One region of the Paenibacillus sp. PL2-23 genome, then DNA from elsewhere that is predicted to be linked to it. Evidence: riboswitches for the same ligand, from Rfam matches in the RefSeq annotation. Region 1 holds a riboswitch; the other holds the start of a gene.

The links. A riboswitch is a leader RNA that binds a small molecule or an ion and turns the genes downstream of it on or off. The one in region 1 is predicted to bind cyclic di-GMP.
Region 2: it holds a riboswitch for cyclic di-GMP, as region 1 does, so the genes downstream of both, AB1S56_RS23140 (S-layer homology domain-containing protein) here and AB1S56_RS15710 (pyridoxal-dependent decarboxylase) in region 1, are expected to answer to the same signal.

What each region holds. Positions count from the first base shown of each region.
Region 1 is NZ_CP162129.1:3,565,082-3,570,565, reverse strand. Features, by position in the region: gene AB1S56_RS15720 (iron-siderophore ABC transporter substrate-binding protein) at 1-923, opposite strand, end outside; gene AB1S56_RS15715 (collagen-like protein) at 1,155-1,538, opposite strand; cyclic di-GMP riboswitch class I at 1,812-1,900, shown strand; gene AB1S56_RS15710 (pyridoxal-dependent decarboxylase) at 1,990-3,687, shown strand; gene AB1S56_RS15705 (methyl-accepting chemotaxis protein) at 3,653-5,377, shown strand; gene AB1S56_RS15700 (serine hydrolase domain-containing protein) at 5,473-5,484, shown strand, end outside.
Region 2 is NZ_CP162129.1:5,215,106-5,220,589, forward strand. Features, by position in the region: gene AB1S56_RS23135 (DUF6531 domain-containing protein) at 1-1,313, opposite strand, end outside; gene AB1S56_RS23140 (S-layer homology domain-containing protein) at 1,306-3,396, opposite strand; cyclic di-GMP riboswitch class I at 3,453-3,544, opposite strand; gene argH (argininosuccinate lyase) at 3,838-5,253, opposite strand; gene AB1S56_RS23150 (argininosuccinate synthase) at 5,338-5,484, opposite strand, start outside.

The sequences.
Region 1 (5,484 bases):
AAGCGCAGACCGTTCCATACTGCGTTTTTGCTCAGCATGTCCGTTGCCGCTTCTTCCATTGTAATGTGCAGGAAGTCTGCGTCCTGCAGCGGCGGGAACGCCTCAATGTCCTTGGTAGCGAAGCCATATACCTCGAATTGCTCCGATTGATAAGCGTTAGTCAGTCCGATATGCTCCAATACTTTAATCGCCAGCGCATTATCTGTGGAAATCCGGAACGATACGGCGTTTTGGTTCACAAGCGGCATGGCCAGAACGATCGGCTGACCGTCTTTGCCTGCAGCGACGATTTTTGCTTTGGCGTCGTCATACGCTTTCTGCAGATCGGCCAGCACTGCCTCCGCTTCCTCCGTCTTGTCTACAACAGTCGCGATTGTATTGAACGTATCGACCATCTCTTGGTACTGATCGCCGCTTCCCTCAGCCGGGTAAGGGTTGAACATGATGGTCGGAGCGATAGCGCTAAGCTGATCCTTAATGGCTTCATGACGGAACGTCACGCCGATAATGAGGTCAGGCTCAAGCGCTGTAATCGTCTCCAGATTGGGCTCCTGACGAGTTCCTACGTCCTGGACGTCTGCAGCCAGCTCAACAGGCGTTTTCATCCATTTCTTCATATTGTCGATATCGGCAACGCCGGCTGGCTGCACGCCCAGCGCAAGCAGGTCTTCGGCATATGTCCATTCCAGGACAACAATTTTTTGCGGGATTCCGGTAATGGGTGTTTCCCCGAGGGCGTGCTGAATCACGCGTTCCTCATTGGCAGCAGTTGCCTCCGGAGCCGTCTCGGAAGCGGCAGGCGAAGCTGTGCCTGCGGCGTTGCCGCTATTCCCGTTATTCGTGTTATTGCCGCAAGCGGCTAACGCGAGGATAAGAATAAGCGAGATAATCGTTACGAATGATCGTCTGTTTCGGTTAAGCATGATGTGTTCCCCCTAATGCTTCTGCAAATTTTGATAATAATTCTCAACGATTATTATGATAATCATTATCAGTGGAGCTGTCAACACTTTATTCCAGGAATTCCGGGAGCATGGGGGAACGCCAAAGCAGCGCATCATGGCGGATGCCATGACACGCTGCGGGAAGAGGAGTGAGAAAAGGATGTATGTTCTGAGAACGCCGAGACTATTAAAGGGGTTGTCAGACACGATTTAGAAGCAAGTAAACGACTCGATTCGTCTTAGATCGTATCCCGCATACATCCAGAAGAAGCCGTTCCACTGGAAGCCAGCGACGGAGTGGCGGCCGACGAATACGGGGAAATACCAGAATTGATTGCCGTTGCTGAGCCAAATGTACGTGTTGCGGAACAAGCATCTGCGGATGCCGCCAGGGTCAACCGCAAAGGCTGCCGTCTGCGGCTGCTGCGGTACGAATTGGGGAGGAGGGGCGGTTGGAGCCTGCAAGCCGGCACCCGGCTGCATGGGCGAGCCCGGAGGACCAGGCGGCGGTCCCAATGGCGGAGTTGGACCCGGCGGCAGGAAAGGCGGGAATCCGCCGCCGCCCGGAGGGCCAAACGGAGGGAAAAAGGACATATACATTCACTCCTTGCTAGTATTGAACGATGCGCTCCTAACGGGGTAGGATAGACGTCCCCCTGCGCTTCAGGTGTATCATATGCGGCCGCCCGCATGGGAGTGCTTGAGGCGTCTATTTCATTGCGAGCCTGTTATTTGTGACAAATTCATGATCGTTTCGAGGACTTAACAATTTCCACTCATTTAATCTATTGATAATCGAAAGCCGAAGTAGTAGAATGTTCCTACTTGCTGTCAAAAGTTGCTAGAACATGTAGGCACCTTGCACAATTTGATACATGGCAAATCCGTCGAAAGGCGCGAGACGCAAAGCTATAGGGACTACTTCCAATCAGGGGAAATGTCAGCCAGCTGCAGATGTAAGCAGAGGCGCGCCTATGAACAATATTAGGCGCGCCTCTTTGCCTATATAAACAAAGAGAGATTAAACAGGAGAGAGGTAGAGAGAATGAACCAACTGAATATCCGTGCCTTATTTCCCAGCGACGACGGCAACTTGCAGCAGAGAGAGCAATTTATGGGCCTAGTGAAGCAGCTTATGGAAGGAGTCGATGCGCTTAAGGACCCGGAATCCGTCTATCTGAAAGGAGAAAAGGACCGAGGTAGTCATTTTTACCGGGAGCTGACGGCCGAAAGCCGCATTCCCGTCGCCGGCAGACCGCTTGAACAAGTGAATGAAGAGCTGTTGAAGCTGCTGCATGGCCATCCGTATCACACCAAATATTTTTTGACGAATATTCTCCCTATGGCGAGCACACCCGGCATTCTGGGCATGCTGGCCGCATTCGCGGTTAACGGCAATAACCTGTGGGATGTGTATGGGCCGGCCGGCGCTGAGGCGGAGGTCCGAGTCGTCGCGATGATGTCGGAGCTTGTCGGCTATACGCCCTCGGAGAGCGGCGGCTATACCACCTGGGGCGGTCAGGGCGCAATCTTTACAGGGCTGCGTATCGCCATCAACAAGCATGATCCTTCCATCAAGAAGGCGGGCGTCCCGCATAATCTGTATGCCTTCTGTTCCGAAGCGGCGCATTACAGCTTGTTCAAGTCGATGGAGGCGACCGGTCTCGGCACCAACAATCTGGTGAAGGTCCGAACGCGGGAGGACAGCTCCATGGACGTGCGCGATCTTAAGGAGAAGATGGAGCAAGTCATCCGCCGGGGAGGGGTTCCCATCTACGTCGTTGCGTCAACGGCGACGACGGACGCGATGGGCATTGACAATCTCGCGGAGATCGTAGAAGCCTCTGAGGAGATAGCGGCGCAACACAGCATCCGGAAGCCGCATATTCATGCGGACTCGGCACTGGGTGGATTTTTTGCGTTTTTTAATCATTACGACTTTGCGGGCAATCCACTGGCGATCGGCGAGGAGACGCTAGCCGCGCTTGCGGCCATACAGGAGAGAATGAGGCACCTGCATTTGGCGGACTCGCTTTGCTTCGATTTCCAGAAGCTCGGCCAGACGCCATACTCTACCAGCCTGTTCCTGGTGAAGCGGGCCTCGGATCTTAAGCTGGTTGATCTGGAGCCGGACGAAACGCCATATGTCGGACATCGAGGCTACGGCGATTATCACACCAGCTATACGCTGGAATGCTCCCGAATGGGCAGCTCTATCAGTATTCTAAGCGCCTTGCTCGCGTTTGGAGCCGAGGGCTATCAGAGGCTGCTGGCCCAATTTGTCGAGATCAACCTCGCTTTCCGGAGGAGGCTCTCCGAGGAGCTGCCCGAGGCTGTTATCGTCAATCCTGATAACCCGGGCATTATTACGCTCTTCCGTATCTATTCGGATCGTAAGAACGGCTTTGCGGCGGAATGCAGGGGGCAGCGCACCAAAGCGCAGATCCAGTGCGAGAACAGGCTGAACGACATGCTGTTCGAAACATTGGGCAGAGCTCGCGGGGAGATGTTTTTTGGAGATACCAAAAAGCATCTGTATGTGCGGACGGCCGATGGAGCCGGGGACATCGCGCTTTACGCGGCGAAGCTATTTGTTATATCGCCATATACGCAATTATCCGATGTGCAAGCCATTGTCGGCTTCTTGAAGCAGAAAATTGAGGAAACCTATGCCGCTTATGAAGCGCTGGCCAAGAAGGAGAAGGAAGATGAGAAAGCCTTTGTTGAAATGGAATTGGTTTAGAGAACGTCTCTCTGCAAAAATAGTGTTCAGCATTCTTGCGCTGCAAATTGTTACCTGCGCGGCGTTTGCCATATCCGGCACCATGTCGCAGAGCAATCTGTCGGACAAGCTGCTGGAGCAGTTCGATAAGCGTCTGGAGACCGATATTCGGATTGCTCAGAATACGCTGACGGCTATTCCGGGCAGCGGAAAGGAGCTGGCTAGCGCAGACGATCCGCTGTATGCCGCAATGAAGTCGGAGCTTGAGCGGCTGCAAGCAGAGCACAGCCTGGAGAATGTATATATCTTGTCCAACTCGCAGGGCGAGGAGCGTATTCTGATCTTGTCCGGCGTGCCTGACGATTTCGGTACGCCATACCTCTTTACCCAGGAGATGAAGGATGCTATTAGCGAGAACCAGGCCAAGATCAGCCCGATCTATGTGGATGAATATGGGACCCATAAATCCATATTTACTCCTCTGAAGAACGAGACGGGCGAGGTATATGGCATTCTGGGGATTGACCTGGATGCCTCCGTTGTGCCGGAGACCGCCGCAAGCTCCAATTGGAGGACGATTATTATATCCGTCATTGTGTTCCTGGTCGGCAGCGCAATCGCAGTTGTAATCGGGCGTATTATTACGAAGCCGCTTCGCAAGCTGATGGAGGCGGCGGAGAGGGTGGCTGCAGGAGATATGCAGAGCGAGCTTCACCTCGATCGCCAGGATGAAATCGGCAAGCTTGCCGGCGCCTTTGGCGTCATGATCAACAGCTTGAAGACGCTGATTCAGCAGGTCATGGCATCGTCTACTCTGATTGAGAATACGAGCAAGCATCTGCAGCAATCCGTTAATGAATCGACGCAAAGCGCTCAGACGGTGGCGGAATCGACAGACAGGATGACGCAGGGCATTACGGAGATTGTTCAAAGCGTAACGGAGAGCCAAGAGGGCATCTTCAGCATTGACAACGATATGAAGACCGTAACGACAGGCATGAAGGAAATGCAGGATATCGCGACCGAAGTGCATGCGCAGTCGGAGCAAGGCCAGGAGCTTGTTGATCGCACACTTCAACAGATGGAGGAAATCAAGAAAGCGATGCAGCAGTCGGAGCAAGCGGCGGCAGCGCTGGACAAGCGCTCCGGAGAGATCGGCGAAATTATCGGCATGATTACCGAAATATCGACGCAGACGAATCTGCTGGCCCTGAACGCCTCTATTGAAGCGGCGCGAGTAGGGGAGCTGGGCCGAGGCTTTGCGGTCGTCGCCGATGAGGTCAAGAAGCTGGCCTCGCAATCCGCTCAGGCGGCGCAGTCCGTCAACGAGCTGATCTCCAGCACGCAGCTGAACAGCCAGCTGGTGAAGAGAAGCATTGAGGAAGGCACGCAGGCGGTTGAGCTTGGGCATTCCTGGATCAACGGCACTCATCAGAATTTCAGCCGCATCTACGCGGGCGTGTCGGAGTTTACGACGCAGACGAACCTGATGCTGGGCTCATTAGAGAAGGTGGAGGATGCCTTCTCTGGCATTGCCGGAGCAATGGGTCAGATTGGCGGCATTACACAGGAGCAGGCAGCCGGTACGGAGGAGGTAGCGGCTTCCGCACAGCAGCAAAGCGCGTCCATGGGGGAGATTTCCGCCGCTATTCAGCAGCTGACGACGCTGTCGGTAGAGCTGAATGAGTCCGTCAAGTCGTTCAAGCTGTGATTGTCCACAAAACGTTAATGGGTTGCCGAGTCAATAGGGACCGTTTTCGCTTATAATGAAGGAGCTTCTAATTCTAAATCAGGGGATGACGAAGAATGGACTTTCAA
Region 2 (5,484 bases), 1.7 Mb from region 1:
CCCTCCCGGAACTCCAGCTTCCGCTCATACGAATGATGCCAGCCGACGCCGAAGTCGCCGTCATTACGGCTTCGGCTATGATAGGTCAGCGTCAGCTCAAGCGGCATGACCGCCTGTACACTGATATTCGTATGCCTGAACACGAAGTCGCCCGTCGCCAGGTTGACCGGGTCGAAGGCCTCCGGGAGTGGGTGTCCGTTGCGATTCGCATATTCTTCGTCAATTCGCGCGCTGTCCGCGAGCGTAATCTCCCCGGCCTGCTTGGGGTCCTGGATTAGCAGATTCACCCCTTCTTGAATAGGGCCGTAACACACCTGCCCGTTGCAATCCTCGACGGGGAATCCGTTAAAACCAGCGATTTTGCCGATTCCAGAGACTATCGCTTCTTTCTCGATGATATTGTAATAATAGCTCGACACAACGGCCCAGTTCACATTCCAGTCCGGCGCTTCATAACGCAGGACACTTAGCGTTTCCGAACCGTCCGAGCTTTTCCCGTCAAATTCCCGTGTGGCAAACGCCTGGATTTCTGCGATTTCATAGGCGGGAAGCGACACCTTCACTTCCCACTCCCCAACAAATAGCTCCGGGTCTTGATCGGTCAAAGCCTCAAAGTCCGTGAAGTACGAGGCATCTATCGGTATCGCACGCGCCCAGTCCGATGCTCTTGGCTTCACTTCAATGTTGTCCATCAGCGTCTCAACGGCGCCATCATCGTAGGTCGTATTGTCTCCAACTCTTCGAATGCGCTTCATCCGAAGCTCAACCGTCGTTCCAATCTCCGCTATCCCCCTGATTGTATGCTCCCGGCTCATATGAGTATCCGTGTCCGGGACAATCTCCACCCCGGTCGGAGCCGGCGGGTCCGGATTTACGACGTCGACGATGCCCGTGTTCCCAAATTGCGCAAAACGGGTGGGCGTAACCCGGATCGTGTAGCTGCCCTCCTCCGCTGGCTTGCCGTTCACCTTGCCATCCCAGTCCAAGATATGCGTCTCTATCGTCTTGTACGGTCTGCTGCTTAGCACGCTCACAGTCGATCCGTTTCTCTCCAGCGTAATCTCTGTATCATGGAACTCTTGCGTCTCAGAATCGGGGTCCGGGTTGTCGAAGCTGAAGCTAACCGAGGTCCGTCCGCCGTACACTGAGCTGAATTTGGCACGATCGACCTGGAGCGATGTTGCCGCATGCGCCCTCTCAGGATTCATGCCCGGAAGCAGCGGAAGCCCCCCGAGAAGCACAAGGAATGCCAGCAGAAACTTTCCGATTTGCCCCCAGCCTGGTATCATCTTGCGTCGAACAACGTTATCCACTGAACACCTCTCCCTTCATGGCCAGCCATCTATAGATGACCGCGGCAGCTTCCGCACGCGTGCTCGTAGCTCCAGGATGAAGCCTGCCCCCGCCGCCTTGCACGATCCCGCTCTTGATAACCGCTTCGATCGAAAGCCTAGCCCAAGGGCTCACCTGACCGGCATCGGCATAACCGGCAAGCGCATTGCCGGACGCTTCTTGCTTGAGCTCAGCAGCATTCGCCAGCATGACCATCATTTGCTCGCGCGTAACTTCCGCATTGGGCTTGAACAAGCCGCCTTCGTAGCCTCTGATCCATCCCGCCGCAGCCGCCTGTTCGATCCATGGAGCCGCCCAGTGCCCGGACGGCACGTCCTTGAACGTTCCCGTTCCCGCTGTCTCTTCAGCAAGCCCTGCCGCCTGAACCAGCATTTTGGCGAATTGGGCGCGCGTCACAGACTGCTTCGGCTCGAAGCTGCCGGTTGCCATGCCATTTACAATCCATCTGGCGGCCAGCACCTCCACTTCCCGTTTCGCCCAGTGGCCATTCATATCCGGGAATGAAGGCTCATAGGCGAAGAGAGCGTATAATCCCGGCTGCTTCACACTGGCGCTGACCATCCGCCATGCGGAATCCGCCGTTCCGCCTGCGTAGACCCAATTGTCGCCCTGTTCGTCATAACGATACATGCCCATTTGGCTAGCCTGATCGGCAGTCGTCACAGGACGCTCCAGCGCGATGGTGAATGTCGCCGGCTTCATAAGCTCCGCTTCCGCCGTCCACTTCCAGGCCGCTCCCGCCCAGACCATGCCTTTCACCTGCTTGCCTTTCGTCCGTAGCTCGGCTTCCGAGTGGTTCTCCAGCGTCACGCTTGTATCCGCCTTGAAGGTCCCAAGCCCGAATGAGAGCCCTGCCGCTTCGCCAGCCGTTATTTGGCCGCCGTCGGGGCCAATCACGATGCTTTGCGGCTGCTGGCCGGAATCCGTATTCTTCGAAGGCGGGACTGCCGGTAACGACGGCTGGCCTGTGCCAACTTCCGTCTCGACGATTATTCGGTTCACCAGACTGCCATCCTTGATGATCGTCAGCTCATTTCCATTGAATCCGATTAAATCCTGAGGTCTTGCCGCGCCAAGGCTGAAGACATCCCCGCTGCTCAGATCAGCGCCTTTCATGAATGTCGCTCCGCCGGATTCCTCCATCCAGACCGCCTTCCCGCTTGAAATGCTCATATGGCTATATTCAACCTCCGGCTTGACCGGCGCGGTCAGATCAACAGGCTGCGGGTTGCTTGCGCTTAAGTCCATAAACGTGTATTTGATATTGCGGTTCTGATCCCTTTGCTTCCACAGAATCTGCTCGCCGTTAAATACAAAACGGTCTACAAACTGCGAATAGGGCAAGTCCAATATCTTCCGATGCGTACCGTCGGCAATCTTATACTCATACAGATCTCCGTCCTCCGCCCCTTTATAGACGATGAGCCCGTTAGAGATTACCGGATCTCTGCCTCTCCCCAGCTCTGTCAATGTTCTGCTCTCCATGTTGTATAGATGCATGTCGTATCTCGGATTCGTCTGCCAGACAATATAGCTCCCGTCGATTAGAGGCGCCCGGTGCAGGGCGACTGTCGTATTTAATTTGGTTTCGATTTTCGTTATTGTATTGTAGCTGTAGATATCCCAGTTCATATCGCCCGTTCCGTTAGCGAAATCTCTCCTGTCCACCCACACAACAATCGCTTCCCCGCGTGTGTTTACCCCGATGGAGGGCGTGTCGGTGGGATTGCCATGGCTGGTAACGGCTACCGTTAGTCCGCTTCTCATGTTGCCATAATGGATTTGCCCAGCCGGACCAGAGCCGTCCGCCCCTCTTCCTCGCCAGACCACGTGCTCCCCGCTCATTCGAACCTGGCTCCCGTTAATCTTGAACGAAGCTGCCTCGTCCTTGTAGGTATAAACGCTATCCGCATAAGCTTCCTGTCCGTACGAAAGCGTCAAGCCTCCCAGCATGCTGGCGATCACGAGGCCTTTTAGAGCCTTGCTCCACATCCCCATACCCGCAATGGCCGCTTCTCTGAATCTCACAACTCTACTTCTCATGTCTCTCTACCCCTCTCTCATCTGCAGGCAATAAAAAAAAGCAATAGCAAATATACTTGAGCAACCCGGCTGTCTGTTCATGTCATCCATGACGTAAGACCCGTGGCTTTGCGTCCCCGACTTTCGTACGAGTTTGCCTTTGGTCAAGCACTTCACTAGTGCTTTATCCTCATATATTCGTTTTTGCAATCCATCTATTACCACAAATGAGTATACATGCTTCGGGAAAATTTGACAATGAGAAAATATAGCCTGGCGACAATTCTAAGCTCAGATAAGGTGTAAATTTATAAATTCTGGATCAAGCGTAAACAGCTGCGCCGTCCTTTGGCGGAGCAGCAAACGTTTCGCGTTGAAATATAAGCCCAGTATAGAGGAAACTTATACTTTCTTATATTTTAAAAAAAGACGGACCCCCCGCAAGGAGATCCGCCCTACTTATTATCTGCTTCGTTCCAAATATTCCGCTACCCAAGCCGCCGTCTCCGCGAGCGTTACATCGGCACGGCCGATAGCCGCTTCGACCTGCTCCTTCGCTGTGCCGCCGTAGACGTTGCGGGCATTCACAACCTGCTCCGGCTGAAGCACCGCGTAGATACGGTCGTCGAACAGGCTGGAGAACTGCTTGAACTCGTCGAGCGTCAGGTCCAGCAGGTACTTGTTCTGCTCAATGCAGTACAGCACCGTCTTGCCGATCACCTCATGCGCCTGGCGGAACGGCAGTCCCTTGCCGACGAGGAAGTCGGCGATGTCGGTCGCGTTGGAGAAATCCTGGTTGACCGCTTGGCGCATCTGCTCCTTGTTCACCTTCATCGTGGCGATCATCGGAGCGAACAGCTGAAGCGCGCCCTGCATCGTCTTCACCGTGTCGAACATGCCTTCCTTGTCCTCCTGCATGTCCTTGTTGTACGCCAGCGGCAGCGACTTCAGAACCGTCAGCAAACCGACAAGATTGCCATAGACGCGGCCCGTCTTGCCCCGGACAAGCTCCGGCACGTCGGGGTTCTTCTTCTGCGGCATAATGCTGCTGCCCGTGCAGAACGCATCGTCCAGCTCCACGAAGCGGAACTCCGTGCTGGACCAAAGGATCAGCTCCTCGCTCAGGCGCGAGAGATGCATCATTATAATCGAGGCATGCGACAGAAACTCCAGGATGAAGTCGCGGTCGCTCACGGCATCCAGGCTGTTCTCATACACGCGGTCGAATTTCAGCTGGCTCGCTACAAAATGGCGGTCGATCGGGAACGTCGTTCCCGCCAGCGCACCGGCTCCCAGCGGCAGCACATTAATGCGCTTGTAGCTGTCCTGCAGGCGCTCGATGTCGCGGCCGAACATCGCCACGTAAGCCATCAGATGATGCGCGAACAAAATCGGCTGCGCGCGCTGCAGGTGCGTATAGCCTGGCACGATGGTGTCTGTGTTCGCCTTCGCTTGCTCCACGAGAGCCGACTGCAGCTTGTGCAGCATGTCGACGAATTCCACAACGCGCTTGCGAAGCCACAGATGCATATCCGTCGCAACCTGATCATTCCGGCTGCGGCCCGTATGCAGCTTGCCGCCGACGGAACCCACATCGTCGATCAGCGTCTTCTCGATGTTCATATGAATGTCCTCATCGCTGATCGAGAACTCGATATCTCCGCGATTCACACGCTGCAGGACGCGATGAAGGCCGTCCTTGATCTTCTCCACATCATCGGCAGGCAGAATCCCTTGCTTGCCCAGCATCGTCACATGCGCGAGGCTGCCTTGAACGTCCTCCTCGGCCAGCTCCTTGTCGAACATGATCGACGCCGTATATTCCTCAACCAGTTGGTCTGTTTTTTTCGTAAAACGACCGCCCCATAATTTACTCACCGTATTCCAGCACTCCCTTCCGGACGCAACGGAACGGAAGCCCGCTCCTTCATGCTGCAGCAAGCTTCCGTCCTGATCCGGTTATTAGTTTTTGCTTTGCTCGACACCAGAGGATACCTTCAGGCGCAGCGCGTTCAGGCGGATAAAGCCCGTTGCGTCGCCTTGATCGTACGCCTGGGAAGGATCAGCCTCCATCGTCGCGATATCCGGATTGTACAAGCTGACCGGACT